3 regions of the Methylocystis sp. ATCC 49242 genome follow, and region 2 is predicted to be linked to each of the others. Evidence: predicted binding sites of a transcription regulator. Region 2 holds the regulator's gene; each other region holds the start of a gene.
What was found. Region 2 encodes PhoB, which activates phosphate uptake and scavenging genes when phosphate is short. Its sites were predicted from a motif close to TGTCATNNANCTGTCAT; they were not measured.

Region 1 (9,527 bases), 2.0 Mb from region 2:
ATCGTGCCCGCTCGGCGAGCGCGCGCCTCGCCCGCGCCGAAGCCCCCCGCGTTCTGGTTCGCATCGCCTGCCGCACGCCATCCGGGAAAGCGGCGATCCAGATACGCCTCTAGCAGGCGCGCTCCGTCGGGATCGTCCCGCTGGCAGATCGCGTAAAGTTCGAGGAGCGCGGGACGGGCGAGAGAAGAAAGACGTTTCCCCTCATCCTTTCCCGCAAGGATGACTCCGCTGATCGCGCCGGTGGAGTGATCGAGCTCCATCTCGATCATCGCGGAACGGACGCGGGATACGCCAGCGCCCCCTGCCCCAGCGTTACGCAATCCCCGGGGGACCGAAAAACCCATCAGCCAGAAGCCGAACCCTCCGAGCGCCAGCCCGAGGTCGAGCCGCCCGCGCAGCAGTAGCAGCCCGCCGAGCGCCATGAGCGCGAAGCCGCCGCCCCGCCGGATGATCTGCGCCAGCGCCGCGGGCGAGGCTTTGGTGTAGGCCTTCAACGCGACCAGCGTAAGAACGAGCGCGAAAAATCCGAGAAGGACAGGCATGGCTTATCTTGCCCCCATCTGCGACAGAAGCAGGCGCGCGGCTCCCTCGCCCCGCTCCGCCCGACGCTCCAGCTCCATCATCCCGCCGACGGCGTAGGCCGCCGCCGCGCCTAGCAGTTCCGCGAGGCGACGCGGGGCCGACGAGTCGAAGGCCACATGGGCGCCGCCCGTGAGGCGAGCGATTTCGCGATAGGCGCGCTGCGTCTCCAGGTCGGCCCCCTCCTGAAACATGAAGGCTTTGAGCCCCAGCAATCCGAGTTCTCCGGCGGTCGACGCGAGAGCGTCGGGGTTTTCCTCCATCGCGTCGCCGATATAGACCAGAGCGCCCACGCGCTGTGCGCGGGTTTCATCGAGCGCATGGCTCAGCACCCTGCCGATCTGGGTCTTGCCGCCGCGACAGGAAATCTTCGCCATCAGGGCGCCAAGCCCCTCGCCGCCCGAGACGAAACGTGAAGCGCGGCATTCTCCGAACCCTCGAAAATAAACCAGCTGAACATCCAGTCCGCCATGCGCGGCGGTCGTGCGGAACATTTCGCCCTGTATCGACTGCGCCAGATCCCAGGTGGGCTGTCGGCTCATCGTGGCGTCGAGCGCGAAAATCAGGCGTCCCCGCGAGGCGCGCGAATCCGTGACGCTTCTCGCCTTTTCGAGAAATGCGTCGATCGCACTATTCTGTGCGGGTCGCGTCGCCGGCGTCTTGTTCAGGTCATCGCCCACGGCAGTTCACGTCGCTTGATGGTAACGCTATATAAAATCGGGCGTCGCCTCTTGCAAAACAAGTGGCCGCAGAGGGGGCGAAGCGGCTTGCGCGCGCCCACGCCGAAGATTGCTCGCCTGGCTTTCGCGAAAACGGCGAGCGACGCAGCCGACGAGGCGTCAAGTGATCCGCAACGAGCTTCCTCCCACGCCCATCGCCGCCTTGCCGGCGCAAGACAGCGAAAATGTGCAAAGTCTCATGCGCCGATTCGCGGAAGAGCTGGCCGCGGCCGGCGTGCGTATCGCGGGGGTGACGCAGACGCGCGTCGCCGACCCGGATGGAAAGACGCGCATCATGCTGCGCGATCTGTCCTGCGGCGCGCATTATCCGATCTCGCAGGATCTCGGCCGCGGCTCGGTCGCTTGCAATCTCGACACGGGCGAACTCGCCATGGCCTGCGCCGCCGTGGAGCGCGCCGCGCGCGCAGGCGCCGACCTGATCGTGATCAGTAAATTCGCAAAGCAGGAGGCGAGCCGCGGCGGCCTTTGCGACGCCTTCCGCGCCGCCATGACCGCGCGCATTCCGGTGATCGCGGCGGTGTCGCCGCATTTCCGCGAGGAGTGGAGCGTCTTTGCGGGCCCGCTCGCCGAGGATGTCGCGCCGGATCGCGAGGCTCTTTCCCGCTGGTGGACGCGGGTGAGAAATCCGAATTGAAACGACGAGCACGACGACGCAATCTGTGACATGTTTGATGTCGCGAGGGGCACGCTCAAGCGCGATAGCGGATGCGCCGCCGGGTCTGACCGACGTGGCGAGGCGGGCTTTGGAAGCGAGGGGGGAAACGCGGATGAGACGATACAAGTCGCTACTGCTGGCCATCGGCGCAATTCTGGCTTCAGCCGTTCTGCCTTGCGCGGGACAGGCGGAAGAGGCCTCCGGACGAAGCGCCAATGCGTATGGCTACAACAATTTCGATCCATACACGCCAATATTCACCAGATTCCAGGTCAAGGACGTAATGACGAGCGATAGCCGGTTCACATACCTGCTCCTCGCCGACGCAATAAACTACGAACCGCTTCTGGTGGCGCGCGGAACCCAGGTGCATATGGGCTTCTGGTCCGGCTGGGGCAATCACGGGAGCCTTGTGCGGCTTCTGGACAATATCAATGAAGGCCAGAACCCCGGTTACGACAGAAAGAAATGCAGCTCGGACTCGACCGAGCGAAATTGCGCCATCTGGGACGAGGGGCAGACCACATCCTTGCAATATCCGTCTTATGTGAGGATGTTGGTGGAGCACTGGTATGACCGCGGCAACGCAGGACCAAGCGCCTGGACGGTGCCAATTTATGGGCGAATTTACAGAAACATAAATCCGCTGACCTTCGAGCAGGCCGACGTCATTTGGGGCAAATATTCGCAACGATATGCGGACATGGCGCAGGAATTCTATCTTAGAACCGGCAAACCTGTGAAAGTCTGGTGTTTTGTCGAAGGCGCCCGGAAGAACCGCATTTTCTACGCTTACGAATATCCTGAGCTGCAAAGACTCGAACGCGCCGGCGTCGTGCGGGTCTATTGCGCGAAGAATCAAAACGCGAAATGGACGAATCCGAACGATTGGACCGTCGGGTTGGGCTCAGCCAGTTGCAACAAGGACTCTGCGCCTGTCGCTCCGCGCGTTCCCGGCGAAATCATCAACGTGAGCAACAGAAAGTAAGATCGGTCGCCCGGTCAGGGAACTGCGGAGGATCGGGTTTCTTCGCCGCCGCCTAAAAGGAGACGCCGCGTCATTCGACAAGGCGTCTTCATTTGTAACGGAAACCAATAAAAGTTTGCGCCGCCCCCCGTCACCGGACTGGCGGCGCATACATCAGCCCGCCGTTGCTCCACAGGGCGTTGATCCGCCGGTCCATCGCCATAGGGGTCGCCGGCCCCAGATTGCGATCGAACATGTCGCCGTAATTGCCGATGTGCTTGATGATCCGAAAGGCCCAGTTCTTCGCGAGACCGAGACCCGCCCCGAGATCTCCGTCCACCCCCACCAGCCGGCGAATGTCGGGATTTTCCGACTTCAGCGCGAGATCGGCGTTGAGGATCGAAACCTGCAGCTCCTCCGCGTTGATCATGGCGTAGAGCGTCCAGCGCACGATGTTGAGCCATTGGTCGTCGCCTTGCCGCACGACAGGCCCGCGCGGCGCCTTCGACAGCATGTCCGGCAGGACGGCGTGGTCGGCCGGCGAGGCGAATTTCGCGCGCGCCGCATAGAGCATGGAGGCGTCGGCCGTCAGCGCGTCGCACTTCCCGGCCTCATAGCCGGCGGCCGCCTCCTCGAAGGTCTCGAAGGCGCGCGGCTCATAGGGAGCCTTGCGCACATTGAAGAAATCGGCGAGCGTCAGCTCATAGGACGTGCCACGCTGCACGCAGACCGAGACGCCCGATAGGTCCCGCGCCGAGGCGAAGCTGCGCTGCCGCCGCACCAGAAAGGTCTGGCCGTCATATAATGAGACCCCCGCATAGATGATGCGCTGGCCGGTGTCTCGCGACTGCGTCCAGGGCGCGCCGCTGGCAAGAAGATCAACCCAATTGCCCTGTAACGACGCAGCGCGCTCCTTCGCCGGGAGCGCCGAATACATCACTTTTGTCGGATCGTCGAAAATCGCCGAGGCAAGGGCGCGGCAAATATCGACGTCGAATCCGCGCCATTCGTTTCCGTCGAGCGGCTCGGCGAAGCCGTCCGCTTCGGTCATGCCGCAGATGACAAAGCCGCGTTTGAGGATTTCACTGAGCGTCGGACCAATCTCGATTTGCGCCTCCGCATCCTGCGCGGCGGCCAGCGCGCACATAACCGCCAGAGCGACGGCGAGGAAAAAGCGTCGGGCGATCATGGACGGGCTCGGATTCGGTTGGTCGGTATATTAGTTTGGCGCCGGCCCGGCGCAAGCTGGGGGCCCATGGGCGCGCCGGGGAATAGCATGAGCACTGATAATCGGAAAAAGCGGCGGAAAATGCGCATGGACACATTGGTGACCCAGGCCGGCCGCGCGCCATTCGATCATTTCGGCTTCGTCAATCCGCCGATCTATCGCGGCTCCACGGTGCTTTTCCCCACGCTCGCCGATCTCGAAGCGCTGCGGCAGCCCTACACCTACGGCACCAAGGGCACGCCAACGACGCGCGCGCTGGAGGACGCCTGGAGCGAAATCGCCGGCGCTGCGGACACAGTGCTGGTCCCCTCCGGCCTTGCGGCCATCGCCCTCGCCTTGCTCACTGCGACGCACGCCGGCGCCCACGTACTTGTCGTCGATTCGGCCTATCAGCCGACACGGAGTTTCTGTGACGGTTTTCTGAAGCGCTTCGGGGTAACGACGGAATATTACGATCCGCGGATCGGCGCCGAAATCGCCGCGCTGATAAGGCCCGAGACGACGGCGGTGCTGCTCGAATCGCCCGGCTCGCAGAGCATGGAGATACAGGACGTTCCCGCCATCGCCGCGGCGGCGCGGGAGAGAGGCGCTTGCGTCATCATCGACAATACCTGGGCGACGCCGCTTTACTTCCCGCCGCACGAACGCGGCTGCGATCTCGCAATCGAGGCCGGAACCAAATATCTCTCCGGTCATTCAGACTTGCTGCTCGGCCTCATTTCCGCAAACGCCAAATGGGCGAAGCGTCTGCGCGCAACCTTCAACATGTTCGCAATGGGCGCCGGGCCTGACGACGCCTCGCTCGCTCTGCGCGGTTTGCGCACCATGGCGCTGCGCTTGCGCGAACAGGAGCGAGCGGCGCTCGAAATCGCCCGCTGGCTTTCGGCGCGTCCGGAGGTGTCCCGCGTGCTGCACCCCGCCCTGCCCGACCATCCGGGCCACGCCCTCTGGAAGCGCGATTTCTCGGGCGCCTCGGGCGTGTTTTCGGTCATTCTGAAACCTGTGTCGAAACAGGCCGTCGCCGCCTTTGTCGACGGACTCGAGCTCTTCGGAATCGGCTTTTCCTGGGGCGGCTACGAGAGCCTCGTGATCCCCTTCGACTGCTCGTCCTATCGCACGGCGACCCGCTGGGTTGCGGAAGGCCCCGCCCTGCGTTTTTCGATCGGGCTGGAGGATGTCGCGGATCTCGAGGAGGATCTGGAAGCGGGCTTTGCGCGCCTAAACGCCTAAGCCTTCAGCGCCGCGCCGAAAGCCAGGATGATCTCGCGCAATTGCAGCTCGTCCACCTGTTCGGCGGCGATCCTGTAGGGAAACCAGTGCGTGACGCGCTGGCCCTTTTCCGGCCATTTCTTGCGCTGACGCTCGACACGCAGGGAAAACACCTCCACGCGACAGGTGACGGAAGCGCCGCCTTTCATGCGCTTGTCATACTCGTAGTCGCCGAGCTTGGTCTTCTCGATCTTGCCGTGCAGACCCGCTTCCTGCGTGGCCTCGATGGCGGCGGCGATATGGGGCTTGCGGCCCTTCATCGGCCAGCCCTTGGGGATCACCCAGCGCTTCGTGTCGCGCGAGGTTGCGAGAAGGATCTCGACGCCCTCCTCCTCGCTAATGCGCCATGGCAGGGCCGCATATTGAACCCGGGTCGCGGCGCCGTCAGCTTTCTTCCTGGCCTTCGGCGCCTTTTTGGCAGCCTTCATCCGGCTAGCCTCGCCAACGTGTAAAACATTGCCGCGATGAAGGCCGCCATCGGCATGGTGATGATCCATGCGACGACAATATCCTTGGCGATGTTCCAGCGAACGGCCGACGCCCGTCTTGCGGCCCCGACGCCGACTATGGCGCCGGTGATCGTATGCGTCGTCGAAACCGGAATGCCGAAACCCGTAGCCAGAAACAGGGTGATCGCCCCGCCCGTCTCGGCGCAGAAGCCCTGCATGGGCGTGAGTCGCGTGATCTTCGAGCCCATGGTGTGGACGATCCGCCAGCCGCCGAAGAGGGTGCCAAGGCCCATCGCGGCCTGACAGGTCAGCACCACCCAGAAGGGCACATGAAACTCGCCGCCATAGACGCCATGCGAGTAAAGCAGCACCGCAATGATGCCCATCGTCTTCTGCGCATCATTGCCGCCATGGCCGAGGGAGTAAAGCGAAGCAGAAACAAATTGCAATGTGCGGAAAAGCCTGTCGACCGCGGCAGGACTCCTGCGCACGAAAATCCACGACACCGCCAGCACCAGCATGAGCGCCAGCACGAAACCCAGCGCCGGGGAGAGCACAATTGCGGAGCCGGTCTTCAACAGGCCGCTCCAGACGATGGCTCCGGTTCCGATCTTGGCCACGCCGGCGCCGACGAGGCCGCCGACGAGCGCATGCGAACTCGACGACGGAATGCCCAGCGCCCAGGTGACGAGATTCCAGACGATGGCGCCCATCAGCGCGCCGAAGATCACTTTGTCGTCAATGATTTCCGGCGAGATGATGCCGGTGCCGATGGTCTGCGCAACATGCAGGCCAAAGAAAAGGAAGGCGATGAAATTGAACGCCGCCGCCCAGAAGACCGCATATTGCGGGCGCAGCACGCGCGTCGATACGATCGTGGCGATGGAGTTGGCGGCGTCGTGCAGACCATTGAGGAAGTCGAAAGCCAGCGCCACGGCGATGAGGCCATAAAGAAGGAACGCGGAATCGGCCACGCGTATCCCCTCAGTTGTGCTCGATGACGATGCCCGTCACCCGATTCGCCACATCCTCGAAACCATCGACGACCTTCTCCAGATGGCCGTAGATCTCGGCTCCGACCACGAAAGCCATCGGATCACTGTGGCGATGCGCGCGGAACAGCTCCTTCAGCCCCTGGTCGTGGATCCCGTCGGCCTCTTCCTCGATGCGGGAGATTTCCTCGCTGAAGCTGTTCAGTTTGCCGGCGTTCTGATGCATCGCGCGCAGCAGCGGAATCGCCGCGCGGGTCAGATCCGCGGCCTGCACGATGATGTCCCCCATCCGACGCATTTGCGGATCGAACTCCCGCGTCTCATAGAGAAGCGTCGCCTTGGCTGTCTGATGCATCTGATCGATCGTATCGTCCATCGCGGTGATCAGATCACGGATGTCGCTGCGGTCGAATGGCGTGATGAAGGTGCGCCGCACGGCGAGCAGCGTGTCGCGCGTGATCGCGTCAGCCTCGTGTTCCTGACGGCGAATTTCCTGGCTGCATGGAAAGACGTTGTCACCGCCCTCCAGAAGCGTCCGCAACCCCTTCGATCCCGCGACAAGCGTCTCCGCGTGCTTCTCGAAGAGGTCGAAGAAACGCTCCTCTCTGGGCATGAGCGCCTGAAACCAAGACAGCATCGTCGCCTCCGCCGGTTCGCCGCTGTCACAAATCTGTCACAAACGACAGCGGCACTTAGCCGGCCTGGCGGCCCGCTGTAAAGCGCTAAAGCGACCGCGATGCGACTAACGCGTTGTGGTTCCGGTCCGATCGGCCTTGCTTAGCTCGACCGCCTGTTCTTGCGGCGTCAAAATCTCGGATAGCGACGGGTTCCTCGCCGGAGCGCGATTCAGGACCATCCGGAGACGCTGGCGAACCTGCGACGGCACGAAAGATGCGCGGTTGAGCGGCACCAGTGTCGTTCCACTGTAAACGAAGGCGCCGTTGGCCTCGACGACGATGTCGCCGGAGTGCAGCGTGGGGTCCGTGAGCGCGGTGCGCTCGAAAAATGCCGCCGAGGATTTCGGGTCATTGCAGGAGCAGTTGACAGACGCCTTGTCGCGGAAGGCGAAGGCTGTCTTGAGCGCCGTATAGCGTTCGCCCTTGTAATTGCGCGCCGTCTCTATGCTCCCGCCGTCGTAGATCTCCATCGGCGCGGAAGGACAGGCGAATTCGCAGGATTGCTGCCGCGTGGCGCGGGTCGATTTTATCAAGGGGAAATAATAGCCGTCGCAGATGCGCACACAGTAGCCGCCCGTCGACGGCTCGCCCTGTCCCGGCCCCCCTTCTCCAGGCTTGGCGAAACGCAACTCGCCGACGGCGCCTTTATGGGCGCTCGCGCGGCGGCTCGACGCCGAATCGCGGGGCGCGCGCGGCGGCGGAGCCGAAGGCCTGGCCGGCGTCGGGTCCGGACCGAAGAGAAATTCGAGCAGGCCCTCGGCCTGCCCTTCCGCGGGAGCCAACAGAAATGCCGCTGCAAGGCCCGCGGCGATCGCTGCAAATATTGGACGGATGCGCCGCATTGCTTCTGTTTCCGTTTTCATTTCCCGCGTCGCGCTGGTGACCCCGGCAGGATTCGAACCTGCGACCCACTGCTTCGAAGGCAGTTGCTCTATCCAGCTGAGCTACGGAGCCCGAGCTACGCGAACGCAAGCTGCTACCAAAATATGTCGTTTCTGGCGACGCTCATAAGAATCGTCTCAATGGCGGACAAGCCTATATCAGACTTCGCCGTAAACTGTGCACTGGCTCACACGCGCCACTGGAATAGCGGCGAATTCGGGGAATGTCTCGGCGGGCTGCATCCGATGATTTTCGCCGCAAAACGCGGCTGGCGACCCCGGCAGGATTCGAACCTGCGACCTACTGCTTAGAAGGCAGTTGCTCTATCCAGCTGAGCTACGGGGCCGTGAGGACGGCAAATCTCCTGTCAATGTGTCCAGAGACCGATGCGGCTGGTCTTGAAATTATCCGAATAGGAAGCTGTGCGCCGCGCCGCAAGGTTCTCCTTGGGCTCCTCGACGCGATAAGGAATGCCGTTGCGCTCTGCGTAGGCGATCGCCTCTTCCTTGGTGTCGAATCGCAGGCGCACCTGCTGCTTCATGTCGCCGGAGCTGGTCCAGCCCATCAGCGGGTCGATCGTGCGCGGCGATTCCGGATCGAAATCGAGCCGCCACGGTTTGACGGCTCCCGGACCTGATTGGGTGGCGCTCGGCGCCGGACGATAGATTCGGGCGGTCATTTCAACCTCACGATTTAGAAGGCGGGGAAAACCACCGCTGCGCCGGCTCGGCTTCCGCCCATCGGACGCCGACGCCAGCCGCTCGACGTTCTTCGTAATGGGCCGACAATTTTTTGCAACCTCATCTTCGCGGCCGGGGGAGAACTTTCCGGGTCGCGGGCTTTCCGGCTTTCAAATTCCTGTGCCCGCCTTGGCGCCCGCCAGCAGTCGCCTGCACCCAGGCAAGCATCGATGGCCGGGAAATCCGTGGACCACAGACAGGCGATCACGCTGGGGATAGCCGCGAAAAAACAGTCAATAACGGACTTTGCCGCAATCTGTCGATTTTGCAAAGACAGCGGGGTTCGCGTCGGGCGGTCTGGTCGGGGCAGCAGGATTCGAACCTGCGACCTGAAGTACCCAAAACTTCC
Region 2 (9,527 bases):
GCGCTCCTCGACGGGAAGGTCGCGGTCGAAGCGCGCCTTCGCCTCCTCGGTCGGCGCCCGCCAGACCGGGCGCTCGCGCAAATCGCGCAGATAGTCGATCATCTCGTCGAGCGCGCGATGGCTCTTCGAGCGGAAATCTTCCCAGTCTTCGGGGTCGAGATCGACCGGCTGCGTCATGATCTTAAAGGCTCGCGCGCCGGCGGTTCACGGGAAGGCGCAATCCGGTTGCGGTCGATCGTCGTTGACGATCCATCTTGACAGCAAATAGCCGGTAATGCCCGCCGGGCGCAACCGCCCTTATTTTTCGAGGTTTACGACGACCGAACCGACGCCCTCGATCACGCCCTCCGCCCGGTCCCCCGGCTGGAGCGCGCCGACGCCGACCGGCGTGCCGGTGAAGATCAGGTCTCCCGCCGCAAGCGCCACGAAGCGCGACAGCTCCGCGATGATCCCGGGAACGCCCAGGATCATGTCCGAAAGATCGCCCTGCTGGCGCGGCGCGCCGTCGACGGAGAGCGTGATGCGCCCGCGCGCGGGATGGCCGATCCTGGCGGCGGGCTGGATGACCCCCATCGGCGCGGAATTGTCGAAGCCCTTGGACATGTCCCACGGGCGGCCGGCGTTGCGCGCCTCCGTCTGAAGGTCGCGGCGGGTGAGGTCGATGCCGGCGGCGTAGCCATAGACGCAGTCGAGCGCCCGCTCGACTGGAATATCGGAACCGCCGGACTGGAGCGCCACGACGAGTTCGATCTCGTGGTGAAGATTGCGCGTCAGGCTCGGGAAGGGAATCGTCGCCCCGTCGGCCACGACGGCGTCCGCCGGCTTGGTGAAGAAGAAGGGCGGTTCGGCTCCCGGCTCCTTGCCCATCTCGCGCGCGTGCTCCGCATAATTGAGCGCAACGCAGAAGATGCGGCGGACCGGGAAAAGGCCGCCGCCGGCGACGGCGACGCTTGGGGGCGGCGGCGGGGGAATGACGAAATTCTCGGACATCCGGGGCTCCACGAAACCTTCAAGCTTCAATTTTCCGCCAACTTATAGAGCGATTTGCGAAAAATCGCGCTATGTTGCCCGTTATGGACAAGTCCAAGGCGGAAAAGGATGTTTTTGCCGACGCGCTAGCGCGCGGGCAACTGGGCGTCGCGCTCGTGGACGACGGGCTGACAGTCGCGCGCCGTCTGGGGCGCCTCAGCGCGTGGCTGCCGGACGAAGGAGAGAAAGCCTGCAGCGCCCCGCTGCTGTTGCATATGGAGGAAAGCCTCGCCGCGCTGAAGGAGAGAGGCGGCGAGATCGTCCTGCCGTCCATGCGCGCGGCGCCCGAAGCGCCGCGCGTGACGATCTCCATCGCCTGGGACGCCGCCGCGCGGGGTTTCGTCGTCGTCACCGCGCCCGACCACGGCGGCGACCAGATCGACCGCCTGCTGGCCTCGGAGCGGCGCGAGAAGCAGTTGCTTCAGCAGCAGGCGGACGCCGCCGCCGCAAGGCTGCGGGTGGAGCGCGAGAAGGCGCAGGAGGAGGCCCAGGCGGCGGCGATCGCCAATGAGCGGCTGCGGATCGCCCACGACCTGCACGACACGCTCGTGCGCTCCATGGTGACGCTCATCACACAGTCGCGGCTCATCGCCAGGAAGACCAATGACGCGGAGGCGAGGGTGGCGCTCGCCATGCTCGACGTGCAGGCGCGCGAGGGCCTTCAGGAGGCGCGCGAGGCGATCGCGCGCACGCGCGAGGAGCGGCGCGACCTGTATGATCTGCGCCGTATCGTCGACGGCTTCTCGGAACGCATGGGCGATATTGCGGTGACGGTTGAATTCGGTTTTCCCAGCGCCGAACTGCCGCGCGAGACCGAGCAGCTCTTCGCGGCCGTGCTGCGCGAGGCGCTGCGCAACATCGAGTTGCACGCCGGCGCAAGGCGCGTCCGCGTCGCACTGGCGAAGGACGCCGGCGTGACGCGGCTTCTGGTGGAGGACGACGGGACCGGTTTCGATCCGTCGGCGCCGACGCCGGGTCATTTCGGGGTGACGGGGATGCGCGAACGCGCAAGGCTCGGAGGCGCGACGCTCGTCCTGGACAGCGCGCCGGGGAAAGGGACGCGGGTGACGCTGTCCGCGCCCGCGGCGGACGCCGCCCCGGACAACTGAGACGCCCTCGCCGGCGTCTCAGGCGAACGCCGCCGGATCGAAGCTGCGATAGGTGGAGCAGAATTCGCAGGTGACGCCGATGCGGCCGTCGTCGCCGACCATGTCGGCGCGCTCCTGCTGCGTGAAGCTCCTGAGCAGCTTCTCGATGCGCTCGGTCGAGCAGCGGCAGAATTCCTCCAGCGCGCGTTCGGCGAAGACCTTCACGCCGCGCTCGTGGAACAGGCGGTAGAGCAAGCGCTCGCCCGACAGGCCGGGGTCGATCAGCTCATGGTCCTCGATCGTCGCCGCAAGGGCCTGACCTTCCGTCCAGGCGTCGTCCTCATCGGCTTCGTCGAGAACGCCCGCGCCCTCCGGCGCGTCGCCCGGCGACAGGTCGCGCGCCCTTGCGCCGCCCGAGGGCAGATATTGCAGCAGCAGGCCGCCCGCCCGCCAGCTGCGGCCCTGCGGCGTCACGACCTCGCCGACGGCGAGGCGCACATAGGAGGGGATCTGCTCGGACTGGCGGAAATACATATGCGCCGCCTCCGCGAGGCTCTCGCCCTCGAGCGGCACGACGCCCTGATAGCGCGCGGCGTCCTCCTCGCGCTCGATGGTGAGGGCGAGATGGCCGCGCCCCAGGAGCGCCGACGGCGCCGGGTCGGTCATCTCCTCGACGCGCGCGAGATCGAAACGCGCGAAGCCGCGCAGCTTGCCCGGCGCGTCGTAATCCACGACCAGCATGTCGACGGGGCCGTCGCTGCGCGTCTGCAACTGGAATCGCCCGTGCGACTCGAGGATCGAGCCGAGCAGCGTCGCAAGCGCGATCGCTTCGCCGAGCAGGCGCGCGACCTGCGGCGGGTAATCGTAGTGCGAGAGAATGGAGTCGACGGTCGGCCCCAGCCGCACGAGGCGCCCGCGCAGGTCGAGCGGCTCCACTGCGAAAGGGAGCACGCGATCGTCCTGCGCCTCGAAAGAGACCGGCCTGCTCGGCGCCTCGGCCATCACGCCGCGCCCGGCGCGAGACACCAGGCGAGCACGCCCTTCTGGGCATGCAGGCGGTTCTCGGCCTCGTCGAAAACAACCGACTGCGGCCCGTCGATCACTTCGTCCGTGACTTCCTCGCCGCGATGCGCCGGCAGGCAATGCATGAACACCGCGTCCTTGTCGGCGGCGCGCATCAGCTTCGCGTCGACCTGATAGGGCGCGAGAACCTTGCGGCGGAAATCCTCGTCCCTGTCGCCCATCGACACCCAGCAGTCGGTGATGACCGCATCGGTTCCCGCGACGGCGGCGTAGGGGTCGCGCGTGACGTTCATCGCCACGCCATTGGCTTTCGCCCAGTCGACAAGCTCAGCGGCCGGCGAAAGTTCGGCCGGGGTCGCGACATTGATCGCAAAGCCGAAGCGCGCCGCCGCATGCACCCAGCTCGCGAGCACATTATTGGCGTCGCCGATCCAGGCGACCGTGCGCCCCGAGATCGGCCCGCAATGCTCCTCGAAGGTGAGCACGTCGGCCATGATCTGGCAGGGATGCGAGAGCTTGGTGAGCCCGTTGATGACCGGGACAGTCGCGTGGCGCGCGAGTTCCGTCAGATCTTCATGCGAGAGGATGCGGATCATGATCGCGTCGAGGAAGCGCGAAAGCACGCGCGCCGTGTCGGCGATGGTCTCGCCGCGGCCGATCTGCATTTCATTGCCGGTGAGCATGATCGTCTCGCCGCCGAGATCGCGCATGGCGACGTCGAAGGAGACGCGCGTGCGGGTCGAGGGCTTGTCGAAGATCATGCCGAGATATTTGCCGGCGAGCGGGCGCCCGGTCGGCTCCACGCCCTTCACACGCTTCGCTTTCAGCGACTTGGCGAGATCGAGGATGCGTCGAAGCTCTTCGCCGGAATGATCGCAGATGTCGAGGAAATGGCGTGGCCTTGTCATGGAATGCGCGGTCATCAGGCCGCTCCCAGTTTCGCCGCCGGAGCCGCAAGCCGCGCGCAGGCGGCGAAGAGACGCCGGACGGCCTCGGCGATATCGCTCTCGTCGATGATGAGCGGCGGCAGCAGTCGCACGACATTGTCGCCGGCGAGCACGGTGAGCAACCCTTCCGCGCGCGCGGCGGCGGCGAAGTCGCCATTGGGGACGCGCGTCTTGAGGCCGAACATGAGCCCTTCGCCGCGCACTTCCCCGATGATCGCAGGATAGCGGTCCTCGAGCTCCGCGAGACGCTGGCGCAGCAAGGCGCCGAGCCGCGCGACGCGGAGCATGAAGCCGTCTTCCAGCACCACGTCGAGCACGGCGGAGCCGACAGCCGTCGCCAGCGGATTGCCGCCGAAAGTCGAACCATGCGTGCCGGCCGTCATCCCTTTCGCCGCCTCGCGCGTCGCAAGGCAGGCGCCGATAGGGAATCCGCCGCCGAGCCCCTTGGCGAGCGCGACGACGTCGGGCGTGACGCCGGCATGTTCGCAGGCGAGGAATTTCCCCGTGCGGCCGACGCCGCATTGCACTTCGTCGAGCACGAGCAGCAGGCCGCGCGCGTCGCACAGCTTGCGAATGTCGGAGAGGAAAGCCGGCGGGAAGACGCGCAGTCCGCCCTCGCCCTGAATGGGCTCCAGCAGCACGCCCGCCGTTTCATCCGTGATGGCCTTCTCGACCGCGTCGAGATCGGCGAAGGGAACCTGATCGAAACCCTCGACCGGCGGGCCGAAGCCCTCGAGATATTTCGGATTGCCGCCGGCGGCGATGGTCGCGAGCGTGCGGCCGTGGAAGGCGCCCTCGAAAGTGATCAGACGATAGCGTTCCGGCTGGCCGTTCGCGGCATGATATTTACGCGCGGTCTTGATCGCGGCTTCGACCGCCTCGGCGCCGGAGTTGGTGAAGAAGACGATGTCGGCGAAAGTCGCCTCGGCGAGGCGCCGGGCGAGACGCTCGGCCTGCGGGATGCGAAACAGATTGGAGACATGCCAGGGCTGTTCGGCTGCGGCCTTCAGCGTCGCGACGAGATGCGGATGCTCGTGACCCAGCGACAGGACGGCGACGCCCGACGCGAAGTCCAGATAGCGGTCGCCGTTCTCGGCGACGAGCCAGGCGCCTTCGCCGCGCGCGAAAGAGATGTCGGCCCGCGCATAGGTCGGATAAAGCGCAGAATTCAAAACCGTGCTCCAGTGCTCAGGCGACCGCAACGCCGTGCGGGGCTGAAAAACAAAGCGCCGCCCTTTTCAGGGCGGCATTTTGAGCCCTTGATTTTATGCGCCCGCGCCTCTGCGGTCAAATCTCGGGCCTCGAATGCCGACGCGGCGGTCCTATGGCGCGGGCGAGGAATCGGTTTGCAGGCGTTCCGTGACCTTCGAACTGAGTCTTGAGAGCAACACCCTTGCACAAAGCTTGCAGAAAGCCTGTTGAGAACGCCGCCTTTCGCTTGCCAGCGACTCCCGCCCGTGATTCAACTGGGTCAGTAACGTTTCCTGCCGGCGCTGGCTGCATGTCGCGCCCGGCGTTTCTCGAGTTTCGATCCGCGTCAAGTCGCCGCTGGCGCCCTCCAGCGCAGCGGGCGGTGAAGGATTCTAAATCCGCGCTCGAACCGACCGAGTGGAGGACAGATATGTCTTGGACCGATGAACGCGTCGAGCTGTTGCGTAAACTTTGGAGCGACGGACTCAGCGCGAGCCAGGTCGCAGCCGAACTTGGACCCGGCATCACGCGCAACGCGGTGATCGGAAAGATCCATCGTCTGGGTCTCGCGGAGCGCGCCAAGACCGCCGCCGCGCCGCGACCGCGCGCCGCAAAGGCGCAGCGTCAGGCGGCGCCGCAGCCGCGCGCAGCCGGCCATGTCGTGCATGGCAATGTGGCGCTCGCCTTCGCGCCGCAGGCGATGGTCGTCGCCCGCGCGCAGCCGCAGGAGGAAGAAGTCGTGATCCCGATGTCGGAGCGCGTGACGCTGATGGACCTGCGGGAGTCGATGTGCCGCTGGCCGATGGGCGATCCGACGACGCCGGAATTCCGCTTCTGCGGCGGCAAGTCGCCGATCGGCGGCGGCCCCTATTGCGCCTATCACGCGCGCGTCGCCTATCAGCCCGCGCAGGATCGCCGCCGCGCCCGCGACCAGCTGCGCGCGCCGCGCTACGCCTGACAAAATGAAAGGCCGCGACTTCAGTCGCGGCCGAATGTTTCGTCGAAGGAATAGCCGGCGCCGCGCACCGTGCGGATCGGATCCTTCTCCCGCCCGCGGATCAACGCCTTGCGCAGACGGCCGACATGGACGTCGACAGTGCGCTCGTCGATTTCCGCCGACATGCCCCAGACGCTGTCGAGAAGTTGCGCGCGCGTGAAGACGCGGCCCGGCTTCTCCATGAAATATTCCAGCAACCGATATTCCGTGGGGCCGAGATGAATCTCTCGGCCCGACCGGCGCACGCGATGCGTGTCGCGGTCGAGATCAATGTCGCCCAGCCTCAACTTCGAGGCGACGCGCTCCGGGCGCGCGCGACGCAGCAGCGCGCGCACGCGCGCCATCAGCTCCGGCGTCGAGAAGGGCTTCACCACGTAATCGTCGGCGCCGACGGAAAGACCGCGCACGCGTTCGCTTTCCTCGCCGCGCGCCGTCAGCATGATGATCGGCATGTCGCGGCAGGCCTCGCGCGCGCGCAGGCGTCTGCAAATTTCGAGACCCGAGACGCCCGGCAGCATCCAGTCGAGAATGACGAGGTCGGGCGGCGTTTCCGCGATGCGCAGCTCCGCCTCGTCGCCATTGTCGACATGCTCGACCTGATAGCCTTCGGCTTCGAGATTGTAAGTGAGAAGGAGCGCGAGCGACGCTTCGTCTTCGACAACCAGTATGCGCGGCGCGCGATCGCTCTTGCCCTCCCGCATTACCGCGGGAATGCTGTCATTCATTGCGAAGCCTCTTCACTGTCTCCGCCGAACTGGGCGACGCGTATTTTCGGCCGCTCGGTCGGCATCGGCTCGCCGGTCACGAGATAGACGATCGTCTCGGAAATATTCGTCGTGTGGTCGCCGATGCGCTCGAGATTCTTCGAGCAGAACAGAAGATGCGTGCAGAAGGAGATGTTGCGCGGATCCTCCATCATGAAGGTGAGAAGATCGCGAAACACCGAATCCTCGAGCGCGTCGAGATCGGCGTCGGTCTCCCACACCGCCCGCGCGCGCTCGACGTCGCGCAACGCATAAGCGTCGAGGACGTCCTTCAATTGCATCGACGCGATTTCATGCATCGACTTGAGGCCCACGAGGGCGCGCGGAAAGCGCGCTTCCGACGCGATCTTCAGCGTGCGCTTGGCGATGTTCTTGGCGAGGTCGCCGATCCGCTCGATGTCGCCCGCGATGCGGATCGCGGCGATGCATTCGCGCAGATCCACCGCAAGAGGCTGGCGCCGCGCGATCGTCAGGACCGCGCTTTCCTCGATCTCGCGATGCAGCGCGTCGAGACGCGCGTCGCTCGCGACGACGCGATGGGCGAGATCGACGTTGCAGGTCGACAGCGCCTCCATCGCTTCCGCGAGCATTTTCTCGGCGATGCCGCCCATCTCCGCGATGCGGCGTCCGAGCGCCTCGAGATCGCGGTCGTAGGATTTGACGATATGTTCGCTCATGGCGATCATTCCTTGATTCAGATCAGCCGAAGCGGCCAGTGATGTAATCGAGGGTGCGCTTTTCTCTCGGCTTGTTGAAAACCTCGTCGGTGTCGCCGAATTCGACGAGCTCCCCGAGATACATGAAGGCCGTGTAGTCCGAGACGCGCACCGCCTGCTGCATGTTGTGCGTGACGATCGCGATGGTGTACTGATTGGCGAGTTCCTCGATCAGCTCCTCCACCTTCGCGGTCGAGATCGGATCGAGGGCCGAACAGGGTTCGTCGAAGAGGATGACCTCCGGCTGCACGGCGACGCTGCGCGCGATGCAAAGTCGCTGTTGCTGACCGCCCGAAAGGCCGAGCCCGCTGGTGTGCAGCTTGTCCTTCACCTCATCCCACAGCGCCGCGCCGCGCAGCGCCTCCTCGACGCGGGCATCCATGTCGCCGCGCGAAAGCTTCTCGTAAAGGCGGATGCCGAAGGCGATGTTCTCGTAAATCGACATAGGAAAGGGCGTCGGCTTCTGGAAGATCATGCCGACGCGCGAACGCAGCGCATTGATATCGACGGCGGGATCGAGAATGTTCTCTCCGTCGAGTAGCACCTCGCCCTCGGCGCGCTGGCCGGGATAGAGGTCATACATGCGGTTCATGACCCGCAGCAGCGTGGACTTGCCGCAGCCCGACGGACCGATGAAGGCCGTCACCTTGTTGGCGTAGAGCGGCAGGCTGATGGATTTCAGCGCGCGGGACGAGCCGTAGAAGAAATCGAGGCTGCGCACCGACACTTTGGCCGGCGGTTCCTTGGGAGCGTTGGCGGCGATGTTCATTCAGGATTTCCTCCGTCCGGCGCTGACCGCGCGGGCGATGACCGAAAGAGTCAGAACGGTGACGGTGATCAGCAGCGCGCCCGTCCAGGCGAGTTGCTGCCAGTCCTTGTAGGGCGAGAGCGCGAACTGGAAGATGACGACCGGCAGGCTCGCCATCGGCGCGGCGAGGTCCGAGCTCCAGAACTGATTGTTGAGGGCCGTGAAGAGCAGGGGCGCCGTCTCGCCGGAGACGCGCGCCACCGCGAGCAGCACGCCGGTGACGAGGCCGGCCTTCGCCGCGCGATAGGCGACGCGAGAAATGATCAGCGCGCGCGGCGCGCCAAGCGCCGCCGCCGCCTCCCGCATCGAACCCGGCACGAGCAGCAACATGTCCTCGGTCGTGCGCAGCACAACCGGCACGACCAGGATGGCGAGCGCCACGGCCCCGGAAATTCCGGAGAAATGGCCGATCGGCGCAACGAGGATCGTATAGACGAAGAGTCCGATGACGATCGACGGCGCGCTGAGCAGAATGTCGTTGATGAAGCGCACGACCGTCACGAGCTTCGTGTGTCGGCCATATTCCGCCATATAGGTCCCCGCGAGCAGGCCCAGCGGCGCCCCGATGGCGACGCCGATGACGGTCATCACGAGGGAGCCGGCGATCGCGTTCAGCAGGCCGCCCTGGCTGCCCGGCGGCGGCGTCATCTGCGTGAAGACGGCGGGGGAGAGACCGCGCAGCCCTTCATAGAGAAGGGCCGCGAGAATCAGGAACAGCCAGGCGAGGCCGAAGAGCGCGGCGCCCCAGGCGAGGCCGGTGGCGATCGAATTGCGTCGGCGGCGAGCGGCGTAGAGCGACATGAATTGGCTCCTCAAGCCGATTTCTGCTCGATGCGCATCAGCATGTAGCGCGCGCAGGCGAGAACGATGAAGGTCAGGAAGAAGAGGATGAGGCCGAGCTGGATCAGCGCCGACGTGTAGATGTCGCCCACAGCCTCCGTGAACTCATTGGCGATGGTCGCGG
Region 3 (9,527 bases), 1.3 Mb from region 2:
CCTTGCCGGCGCTCGGCTTGTCCGGACTTTCCGCCTCCCCATCCTGATTTGCCGTCGTCTCTCCATGGTCTGCGCCTTGTGGGTCGGCGTCATCCCCGAGTCCCGAATCGGAAAGGGGCGGCGGCGATTTGAAGGCTGCGGCGGCGGTCGCGATCTGCGGCGGCGGGTTGCGCCTGCGGTGGACGAGATAAATGCCTGCGACCGCCAGCACGCCGAGACCCATCATCAGATAGACTGGCAGATCGCGCATGAAAGTCTTGTCGACGGAGAATGGGAAGCGCGACACCCAACGCTCGCCATGCTCGCCGATCACGGTCACGATGCCGACGAAATAGCCGGGCTCGTTGAAAGTATGCTCGAAATTGATCGTGCCGGTCGGATAGATCTTCGGCTCGCGGTAAGCCACGGTCACCGCTTCAAGATTTTCGTTTTCCTTTTCCTCGCCGCCGACGTCCTTGACGATGCGCAGCTCAACCTTCATGTCTCGCAGCTCGGCCTGCTCGGCGTCGAGCACCATGATCATCGGGCCGGTCGAGGGGATGTCTTCGCAAAATTCGTTCTTGGAGGCCTCGGGCAAATAACCGGTGAAATTCATGATGTCGGGGCCGATGAACAGGCGGCACCGACCCTCAGCGGCGCCAAGCCGCCCATGCGCCTCGGCCGGCGCAGCAGCCGCGCCCGCGACGACAAGAAGAGCTGTGGCGGCCAGAAGCCGGAGCGGATCACGGCAACTCATCGTCGGAGCACCCGACAACGCGCCTCGCACCGATCTGCCGAACGATAAGACGAGGCGCGACATTCTCTCATTCAGTCTACTGAACTGAGCAGATTCATCGTCACGCATATTCTCCTCCTGGTCTTCGTGCGACAAGGACACGCGACACTTGGGGTTTGCTTCGCGCCGCGTTTTGCCCTCACCGCGGCCGTGAGGGTCGGACGACGCCGTTGTCGAATGTTACCGCATTCTTGCGCGACAGCAAGGGTGCGACAATCGGTCATCTATACCGCTCTGCACTAATCACGCAGCCGGAAAGCTGGCCTGTCGGCATTCAAATTTCGCCATTCCTACAACAAATAAGCCGTCGTAGCCCGATCGGAAGGGTTTTTGCGCCGCTTTCGCTTGTGCGAAAGGCGGCGGCGCGGGCGCCCCCGAAAACGGGGGCCGAGGGATGTCGAAAGCGGACGATCGCCGGAACGATTAAGCCAAGTATTACCTTAACAAGAGTTCATCCGAGCCCGCCTTGTCACCCAGTTTGGACCAAGCCATATTGCAGGTAGCCAGAGAGGCTAAGGCCACAGCGCGTCGGTAAAGTCCGGGCGACTGGCCATGGAGATCGAGAGGGTCACAATGTCAAACTACGACCGCAACACGAGCTTCGGCTACGGCCGCGGGGTCGCTCGGTCAACGACGGCCGAGATCGACGAGGGGCTGCGCGCCTATATGCTCGGCGTTTATAATTACATGACGATCGGCCTTGCCGTCACGGGCCTGGTCGCGCTCGGCACCTACATGCTTTCGGTGGCCAAGGTCGGCGCCGGCCAGATCATTCTGACCCCATTCGGCCAGATGATCTTCACCTCGCCGCTGCGTTGGGTGATCATTCTGTCGCCGCTCGCCTTCGTGATGTTCCTCGGCGCGCGCGCCACCACCATGTCGGCGGCGACGGCCCGCAATCTGTTCTTCGCCTTCGCGGCGGTGATGGGCCTTTCGATGTCGTCCATCCTGCTGGTCTTCACCGGCGCGTCGATTGCGCGGATATTCTTCATCACCGCAGCCGCTTTCGGCGGCCTCAGCCTTTATGGCTACATGACGAAGCGGGATCTGTCGGCATTCGGCTCCTTCCTGGTGATGGGCGTGTGGGGCCTTGTCATCGCCGGACTCGTCAATCTGTTCCTGCAGTCCACCGGCTTGCAGTTCGCCCTGTCGATCATTGCGGTTCTGGTCTTCGCCGGCCTGACCGCCTGGGATACGCAGAACATCAAGGACATGTATTACGAGGGCGACGGCTATGAAGTCGCGCAGAAGAAGAGCGTGTTCGGAGCCCTCTCGCTCTATCTCGACTTCATCAACATGTTCCAGTCGCTGCTGTATCTGTTCGGCCAGCGCAACGACTGATCCGCCCCGCGATCGTGAAAAGCCCCGCTTCGGCGGGGCTTTTTTGTTGGCCGCTATTCGGCGCCGACCAGTTTCAACCCGCGATCGAGCACGCGAATGACGCGTGCGAGATCATGCCCGCGGCGCATGACGAGGCCGGTGGCGGCGATGACGGCATAGGCGCCCTGCCGACGCGCGAGTTCGGGATTTTTCTCGATACGGTAGAGCGGCGCCTCGCTCGAGCGGCGGAAGATGGAGAAGACGGCCTTCGCCGGCGTGAAGTCCAGCGCGTAATCCCGCCACTCTCCGGCGGCGACTTTCGCGCCATACAGATTGAAGAGCATGTTCAATTCGCGCCGATCGAAAGATACTGGCGCGTAGCTGCGCGCTTCGCCTCGTCCGCGATTCTGCTCGCCCCGTTGCGCGCGGCCGGCGCCCGCCACCACGACGAGGGCGGGCCGGGAGGGGCTGGGCTCCGTCGTCTCCGACTCCGCCATGCAACGATTCTCCTCGAACCTCCTCATGTTCGCGCGATGCGACGCCGGGGGCAAGCCTTTCATGTCAGCCTCGTGACAATAATTGCGGCGATCGGCGCGGCCTTAGCAAATTGGAAAGGAAAAATCACATTTCCGCCGGTATTGAGCCCCTTGCAGGCCAAACGATGTAGACAATATCTACGTGTTGCCCCGACAGGCTTCGCGATGGGCGTTTCCGGTTTTCGTCAGCCCCCCAGCCCCCCGGAATCGCGCGGCGCGAGGATCCTGAGCTATCGTGGCGATGGGCGGGTCGGCCGGGATATTCCCGCGCCGGCTCGTCTGCCCGGCAGATCCGGGACAGCGTGCCGATTCGGCGTTCACAGCCGGCGGTCAGGCGTTTTTTCCAAAGCTCCGGACTTGCAAAATCGTCACGAATAACGAACTCAAGGGCGCGGCCGATTGCGGCCCATTTTCCCCCTTTTATCGTTCTCTCCCGGGATGGAGAGGAATCTTCTTCTGGAGACGCCATGACTGACGACGCTGCTTCCGCCGACGCCGCTTCCCTGTCGCGCGAGCCGAGCGAAGCCGCCAATTTCGGCTTCGAGGCGGATGTCACGCAGCTCCTGGAGCTGATGACGCATTCCGTATATTCGGAGCGCGAGGTGTTCCTGCGCGAGCTGATCTCGAACGCGGCCGACGCCTGCGAGAAACTGCGCTACGAATCGCTTTCCAACGAGAAACTCGCCGCGATGGCGGGCGCGCCGCTGGTGACGATCTCGCTCGACAAGGAGAAACGCACCATAACCGTCGCCGACAATGGTGTCGGCATGTCGCGTGACGAGCTCATCAGCGCGCTCGGCGCGATCGCCAATTCCGGCACGCGCGCTTTCCTCGAAAAGATCGGCAAGGAAGGGAGGGACGCGGGGTCGTCCCTCATCGGCCGATTCGGCGTAGGCTTCTATTCGGTGTTCATGGTCGCCGACAATGTCGAGGTTGCGACGCGCCGCGCCGGCGAGGACAAGGCCTGGCTGTGGACCTCGCAGGGCAAGGGCACATATTCGATCGCGCCGCTCGCGCTCGAAGACGCGCCGCCGGTCGGCGCGCGCGTGACGCTGCATCTCAATTCCGAAAGCGACGAATTCCTCGAGCCGTGGCGCATCGAGAGCATCGTGCGCGAACATTCCGGCGCCGTCTCGACGCCGATCGATCTCGTCGAGGAGCCAGGCAAGGAGCCGCGGCGCATCGCCGACGGCGTCGCGCTGTGGACGAAGCCGAAATCGGAGATCACGGAGGAGCAGTATCTCGACTTCTACCGGCAATTGTCCGGCCAGTTCGACGAACCCGCCCTCACCGTGCACTGGCGCGCGGAAGGCCGCACGGAATATACGGTCCTTGCCTTCATTCCGGGCAGCCGGCCATTCGATCTCTTCGATCCGGGGCGCAAGAGCAAATCGAAGCTCTATGTCCGCCGCGTGCTGATCTCGCGCGAGGTGGACTTGATGCCGGCGTGGCTGCGTTTCGTGCGCATCGTCGTCGACAGCGCCGACATTCCGCTCAACGTCTCGCGCGAGATGGTTCAGAAAAGTCCCGTCATCGCCTCAATCGGCAAGGCGGTCGCGACGCGCATCCTTCAGGAGCTGACGAAGCTCGCGGAAAATGAGCCGGAGAAATTCGCGAAAGTCTGGGAGAACTTCGGCGCCGTTCTGAAGGAGGGCCTGCATGAGGATCCCAGCCGTCGCGACGGTCTTTTCGCCATCGCGCGCTTCGCTTCGACGAAGTCCGAGGGGAAGACGCGCACGCTGAAGGATTACGTGGCCGATCTGCGCGAGAACCAGACGGCTATTTATTATATCGCCGGCGACGATGCGAAGCGCCTTGCCGCGAGCCCGCAGCTCGAAGGATTCCGAGCGCGCGGAATCGAGGTGCTGCTGCTCGACGACGCGGTCGATTCCTTCTGGGTCACGAGCGCGCTGGGCTTCGATGGCAAGCCTTTCAAATCGGTGACGCAGGGTCAGGCCGACATCGATTCGATTGCGCTTCTCGACGAGCCGAAGGAAGACGCGACTCCGGCGACGGAAGTCGGCGACCTTGTCGCCGCGCTGAAGGAAACGCTCGCCGAAAATATCGAGGACGTGCGCGTCTCGACACGATTGACGGAAAGCGCCGCCTGCCTCGTCGCCTCCGACAGGGGACTTGACCGGCAACTGGAACGAATCCTCGCGGAGAGCGGACAGAAATCGATGTTCGGCAAGCCGGTGCTGGAGATCAATCCAAGGCATGCGGCCATTGCCGCGCTTGCCGCAAATCTGCGCGACAAGGGCCGCGAAGGCGCCAAGGATGGACTCTATATGCTGCTCGATCTCGCGCGCGTCGCGGATGGCGAAACGCCGGTCGATCCGGTGGCCTTCACGCGGCGACTGAGCGCTCTCATCGCGAAAGACGCGTAAAGGCAATGGACGCAGGCGGCGGCGCAATGACGACATCCGAAGCGCGCGAGGAAACGCCCACGCGCGCTCAGGCCATTGCGCAGGTCGCTAAATTTCTGGTCGCCGGCGGCGTGGAAGAAACGCAAGCGCATGACGATGCGCGCGCGCTGCTGCGCGCCGCCGCCGATCTTTCGAGACTCGAACTCGCCATGCGACCGCAGGCGCCGCTCGCGGAGGAGCATGCGGACGCGCTTTCGCACTATGCCGCGCGCCGCGCCGCGCGCGAGCCCGTGTCGCGCATTCTCGGCGAACGCGGCTTCTGGACGCTCGATCTTCTCGTCGCCCCCGATGTGCTCGATCCACGTCCCGATACGGAAACGCTGATCGAGACGACGCTCGACCTGATCGGCGAGAAACGCAACGAACCGCTTTCAATTCTCGATCTGGGCACGGGCTCCGGAGCCATCGTCTGCGCGCTGCTCAGCGAATTGCCGAGGGCGCGCGCGGTGGCGGTCGACCTTTCCCCGCAGGCCTGCGCAGCGGCGGCGAATAATCTCGCGCGTTGCGGATTTTCGAATCGCGCAAGCGTGATGCGCGGCAGATGGGCGGCGGCGCTATCGGAGCGGTTCGACATCATCGTCTCCAACCCGCCCTATGTGCGCGCGGGAGAAATCCCCCAGCTCGACCCAGAGGTGCGGCTTCATGATCCGGCGCTTGCGCTCGACGGCGGCATCGACGGGCTCGACTGCTACCGGGAGATCATCGACGATCTGCCACGGCTCGTCGCGGACGACGGACTCGTGGCTTTCGAAGTCGGCTCAGATCAGGCGGTGAGCGTCGCTTCGCTTCTCGGCGCGCAGGGATTCGGCGTCGAACGCGTCGGCCGCGACCTTGGCGGGCATGAAAGGGTCGTGGCGGCGCGGCGCGCGCGGTCGCGGTCGTGACATATTAGCTACAGTGCGCGGTTTTTCTGCCCTTTCCCGCGCACGCGCCCTTGGCGGCGGGGAAGCGAGTCACTATAGTCAAATCAAATCCAGCTGATCGTCGACATCGAGATAGGGGTCTCGAAAAATCCGGCTTCGCCGCGTGAGCGGAAGCCAAGGACCAGCCGGCAAAAAGCCGGTGTCGAAGCTGACATGATCCCGGCGGAATGAGGCGACAAGAATTTGTCGCGACGCGCATCAATTTGAAGCTGCGCGTGACGTGTGACCGCCACGGACGTTTGTCGCTCGCTCGACCTGCGGCGCGGGCCGCGGGCGACGCGCACGGTAAGTGCAGCGGGCGGAACGACGGCAATTTTGGGAATACGCAAGGTGGGGCGCGCGCAGACGCCTTGCGCCGCGCGCGAAGGATCGGAAAGGCCGGCCGTGCCGACGGTACTTTCAAGTCTGCGGATGAATGAAGCGACGCAGCGGACCGTCAAAGAGCGAAACAACGCACGGTGCGTGCGAACCTCTCGGGGAGTTTGATGAGACCAGGACAAAACAAGAGAATGCGGGGTCGCAGCGGCCGCAAGGGGCCCAATCCCCTCACCCGCTCCTATGAGTCGAACGGCCCCGACGTGAAGATTCGCGGCACCGCGCAGCATATCGCCGAGAAATATCTGCAGCTCGCGCGCGACGCGCAGTCCTCCGGCGACACGATCATGGCCGAGAGCCTGCTGCAGCACGCCGAACACTACTTCCGGCTGATCGCGGCCGCTCAGGCTGCGCAGCAGGTCGCTGGCTTCGGCGGACGTCCGCAGATGGAGGCGGAGGTCGATCTCGGCGACGACGACGACGATTTCGCGGCCCTGCCCGACCGTTTCGCGCCGCTCTCCGAGCGCCTGCCGCCGGCCGCCTATCAGGCCCAACCGCAGCCTTTCGCGCCGCAACCCCAGCCGCAGCCGCATTTCGTCCAGCCGCCGCAACCGCAGCCGCAACCGTTCGAGGAACGCCCGATAGGCGAAATGCGCCCCGAGCGCATTGAGCGCGCGCCGCGGCCGGAGCGTGCGCCCTATGGCGAGCGTGGCCGTGATCGAAATGGGGAAGGCGGCGAGCGTCCCCCGCGCCATCAGGCCGCCTATGAGCGTAATCGCGACGGCCGACGGTTCCACCAGCGGTCCGAAACCGCCGAGGCTGCGCCTGCCGCGGCTCTGCCGTCGTTCATCACCGCCCCGCCGGCGCGTCCGGTCGTCAGCGAGACCGAGGCCCCCGAGAGCGCGCTGACGACGCCCTCCCGCCCCGCCGCCGCGCGGGAGCATGAAGGCGTGAACTTCCACCTCAGCTCGCGCCGCCGTCGCCGGCCGCGCGCCGCAGCCGACGAGGCCGCTGGCGAATCGCGGCAGGAGGAAGCCCCGCAGGCGAGCGAACTGCCCTTCGAGCCCGACCACATCTGATCGGGATCAGACCAATGCGAGCGCGTCGCCCCGGGTGACGCGCCCGCCCCTCTCGATGCGGGCGTAGACGCCGCAATCGATATGGCCGAAAGCCTTGCGGATCGTCTGCACAAGATCCATGTCGCGCCGGCCGGAGCCCGGCTCGACGCCCGTGGCGGCGCAACGGTCGGTCATCTTCAGCACCGTCAGCGTCGCGCCGCCGAGTTGAAACGTTTTTCCGGGCCAGTCCGCCTCGGCCCAGCGCTCCGCCCTGTCGATGTAGAGGTTGGCGCGAAAGCGCAGCGGATCGACTGAGGCTCCCTGCACCTCCTCGATCGCCTTCACGCTCGCCAGATTGACGAGGGACACGAAGCCCGACTTCGAGTCCGTGAAACGAAAGCCTTCCGGCGCCTGGAGCAGGCGAACGGGGCCGCGGATTTCGTCGCCGAGAAAGCCGGTCAGAAAAGTCTCGATCGCCGCGCGACCTTCGGCGCTCCGCAGATCGCCCCGCGCGACCTCCCGCCCCTTCTGCGCAATCGTCAGCACGCCGCTCGCATGGTCGTAGCGCGTCGCCAGGCCGGCAAGGGCTCCGTTGCGCATCAGCATCAGGAATTTCACCTTCGGCTGATGCTCCGGCGCGGCCGGGTCGAAACCCGAGGGGCCGTTTTCCAGCGCAAAGACGCGGTCGCCGGGGAAATAGCCGTCCGCGTCGAGGTCGGCGAATTCGAGCGCCTCGGGCGAGAGGCCCTTGACGGGATAGCGGTAGATGGACGCGAGGCGCATGATTGCTCCGATTGCGAAAATTCGCTGCGACATTAAGTCCGGCCGATCAAAAACGAAAACGCCGCGACCAAGACGAAGCGCCCTCTTTTCAGGACCCGGGGGCTTTCCCATATCGCCTCAGAGGGTCGCCGCAAGGGACCGAAAGATTTGGACGCGAGGCGCGCCGCTTGGATGGGCCGCCTCAAGGTCGAAAGGGGTGCAAATGAATTTCGAGAAATACACCGAACGCGCGCGCGGTTTCGTGCAGTCCGCGCAGTCGCTCGCTACGCGCGAGGGGCATCAGCAGTTCACGCCCGAACATTTGCTGAAGGTCCTGCTCGATGACGAGCAGGGTCTTTCCGCCGGTCTCATCGACCGCGCGGGCGGCAATTCGCGCGAGGCGCTGGCCAAGACCGAGGCGGCGCTTGCGAAGCTCCCCAAGGTGATGGGCTCGGGCGCTGGGCAGCTTTATCTGGCGCCGGCCACGGCGCGGCTTTTCGACAACGCCGAGAAGATCGCGCAGAAGGCGGGCGACTCTTACGTCACCGTCGAGCGGCTGCTGCTTGCGCTCGCGCTGGAGAAGGACGCCGAATCCGCGAAAATCCTCGCCGCCGCCGGCGTGACGCCGCAGACGCTTAACGCCGCGATCGAGGATCTGCGCAAGGGCCGCACCGCCGATTCCGCCTCCGCCGAGAACGCCTATGACGCGCTCAAGAAATACGCCCGCGACCTGACGGAAGCGGCGCGCGAGGGCAAGCTCGACCCCGTGATCGGCCGCGACGAGGAAATCCGCCGCACCGTGCAGGTTCTGTCGCGCCGGACCAAGAACAACCCGGTGCTGATCGGCGAACCCGGCGTCGGCAAGACGGCGATCGTCGAAGGCCTCGCGCTGCGCATCGTCAATGGCGACGTTCCCGAGTCTCTCGAAGACAAGAAGCTGCTTGCGCTCGACATGGGCGCGTTGATCGCGGGTGCGAAATATCGCGGCGAGTTCGAGGAGCGGCTGAAGGCCGTGCTCAACGAGATCACTGCGGCCGAGGGCAAGATCATCCTCTTCATCGACGAGATGCACACGCTGGTCGGCGCCGGCAAGGCGGATGGCGCGATGGACGCGTCGAACCTGCTGAAGCCAGCGCTCGCGCGCGGCGAGCTGCATTGCGTCGGCGCGACCACGCTCGACGAATATCGCAAGCATGTCGAGAAGGACGCGGCGCTCGCCCGTCGCTTCCAGCCCGTCTTCGTCGATGAGCCGACGGTCGAGGACACGATCTCGATCCTTAGGGGCTTGAAAGAAAAATACGAGATGCACCACGGCGTGCGCATCACCGATTCGGCGATCGTGGCGGCTGCGACCCTGTCGAACCGTTACATCTCGGACCGCTTCCTGCCCGACAAGGCGATCGACCTCGTGG

Region 1: the regulator PhoB is predicted to act here: its motif matches at 7,540-7,556, upstream of MET49242_RS05855 (DUF47 domain-containing protein).
Region 3: the regulator PhoB is predicted to act here: its motif matches at 2,654-2,670, upstream of MET49242_RS09790 (DUF2794 domain-containing protein).

The regions. Positions count from the first base shown of each region.
Region 1 is NZ_KE124774.1:825,590-835,116, forward strand. It holds gene MET49242_RS05815 (DnaJ domain-containing protein) at 1-542, opposite strand, end outside; gene MET49242_RS05820 (hypothetical protein) at 546-1,259, opposite strand; gene MET49242_RS05825 (DUF2478 domain-containing protein) at 1,423-1,953, shown strand; gene MET49242_RS05830 (hypothetical protein) at 2,087-2,962, shown strand; gene MET49242_RS05835 (transporter substrate-binding domain-containing protein) at 3,093-4,130, opposite strand; gene metC (cystathionine beta-lyase) at 4,218-5,399, shown strand; gene MET49242_RS05845 (NUDIX hydrolase) at 5,396-5,866, opposite strand; gene MET49242_RS05850 (inorganic phosphate transporter) at 5,863-6,861, opposite strand; gene MET49242_RS05855 (DUF47 domain-containing protein) at 6,872-7,516, opposite strand; gene MET49242_RS23950 (DUF2865 domain-containing protein) at 7,622-8,419, opposite strand; tRNA gene MET49242_RS05865 (tRNA-Arg) at 8,434-8,510, opposite strand; tRNA gene MET49242_RS05870 (tRNA-Arg) at 8,708-8,784, opposite strand; gene MET49242_RS05875 (ETC complex I subunit) at 8,806-9,117, opposite strand; tRNA gene MET49242_RS05880 (tRNA-Pro) at 9,477-9,527, opposite strand, start outside.
Region 2 is NZ_KE124774.1:2,848,280-2,857,806, forward strand. It holds gene MET49242_RS15890 (pyridoxal-dependent decarboxylase) at 1-177, opposite strand, end outside; gene MET49242_RS15895 (fumarylacetoacetate hydrolase family protein) at 298-990, opposite strand; gene MET49242_RS23485 (sensor histidine kinase) at 1,062-2,138, shown strand; gene MET49242_RS15905 (Hsp33 family molecular chaperone) at 2,157-3,119, opposite strand; gene argF (ornithine carbamoyltransferase) at 3,119-4,063, opposite strand; gene MET49242_RS15915 (aspartate aminotransferase family protein) at 4,063-5,259, opposite strand; gene MET49242_RS15920 (GcrA family cell cycle regulator) at 5,709-6,236, shown strand; gene phoB (phosphate regulon transcriptional regulator PhoB) at 6,257-7,000, opposite strand; gene phoU (phosphate signaling complex protein PhoU) at 6,997-7,716, opposite strand; gene pstB (phosphate ABC transporter ATP-binding protein PstB) at 7,739-8,524, opposite strand; gene pstA (phosphate ABC transporter permease PstA) at 8,525-9,364, opposite strand; gene pstC (phosphate ABC transporter permease subunit PstC) at 9,376-9,527, opposite strand, start outside.
Region 3 is NZ_KE124774.1:1,575,348-1,584,874, forward strand. It holds gene MET49242_RS23305 (hypothetical protein) at 1-736, opposite strand, end outside; gene MET49242_RS09785 (Bax inhibitor-1/YccA family protein) at 1,349-2,116, shown strand; gene MET49242_RS09790 (DUF2794 domain-containing protein) at 2,170-2,592, opposite strand; gene htpG (molecular chaperone HtpG) at 3,099-5,018, shown strand; gene prmC (peptide chain release factor N(5)-glutamine methyltransferase) at 5,045-5,941, shown strand; gene MET49242_RS09810 (DUF4167 domain-containing protein) at 6,490-7,374, shown strand; gene MET49242_RS09815 (MOSC domain-containing protein) at 7,381-8,136, opposite strand; gene clpB (ATP-dependent chaperone ClpB) at 8,339-9,527, shown strand, end outside.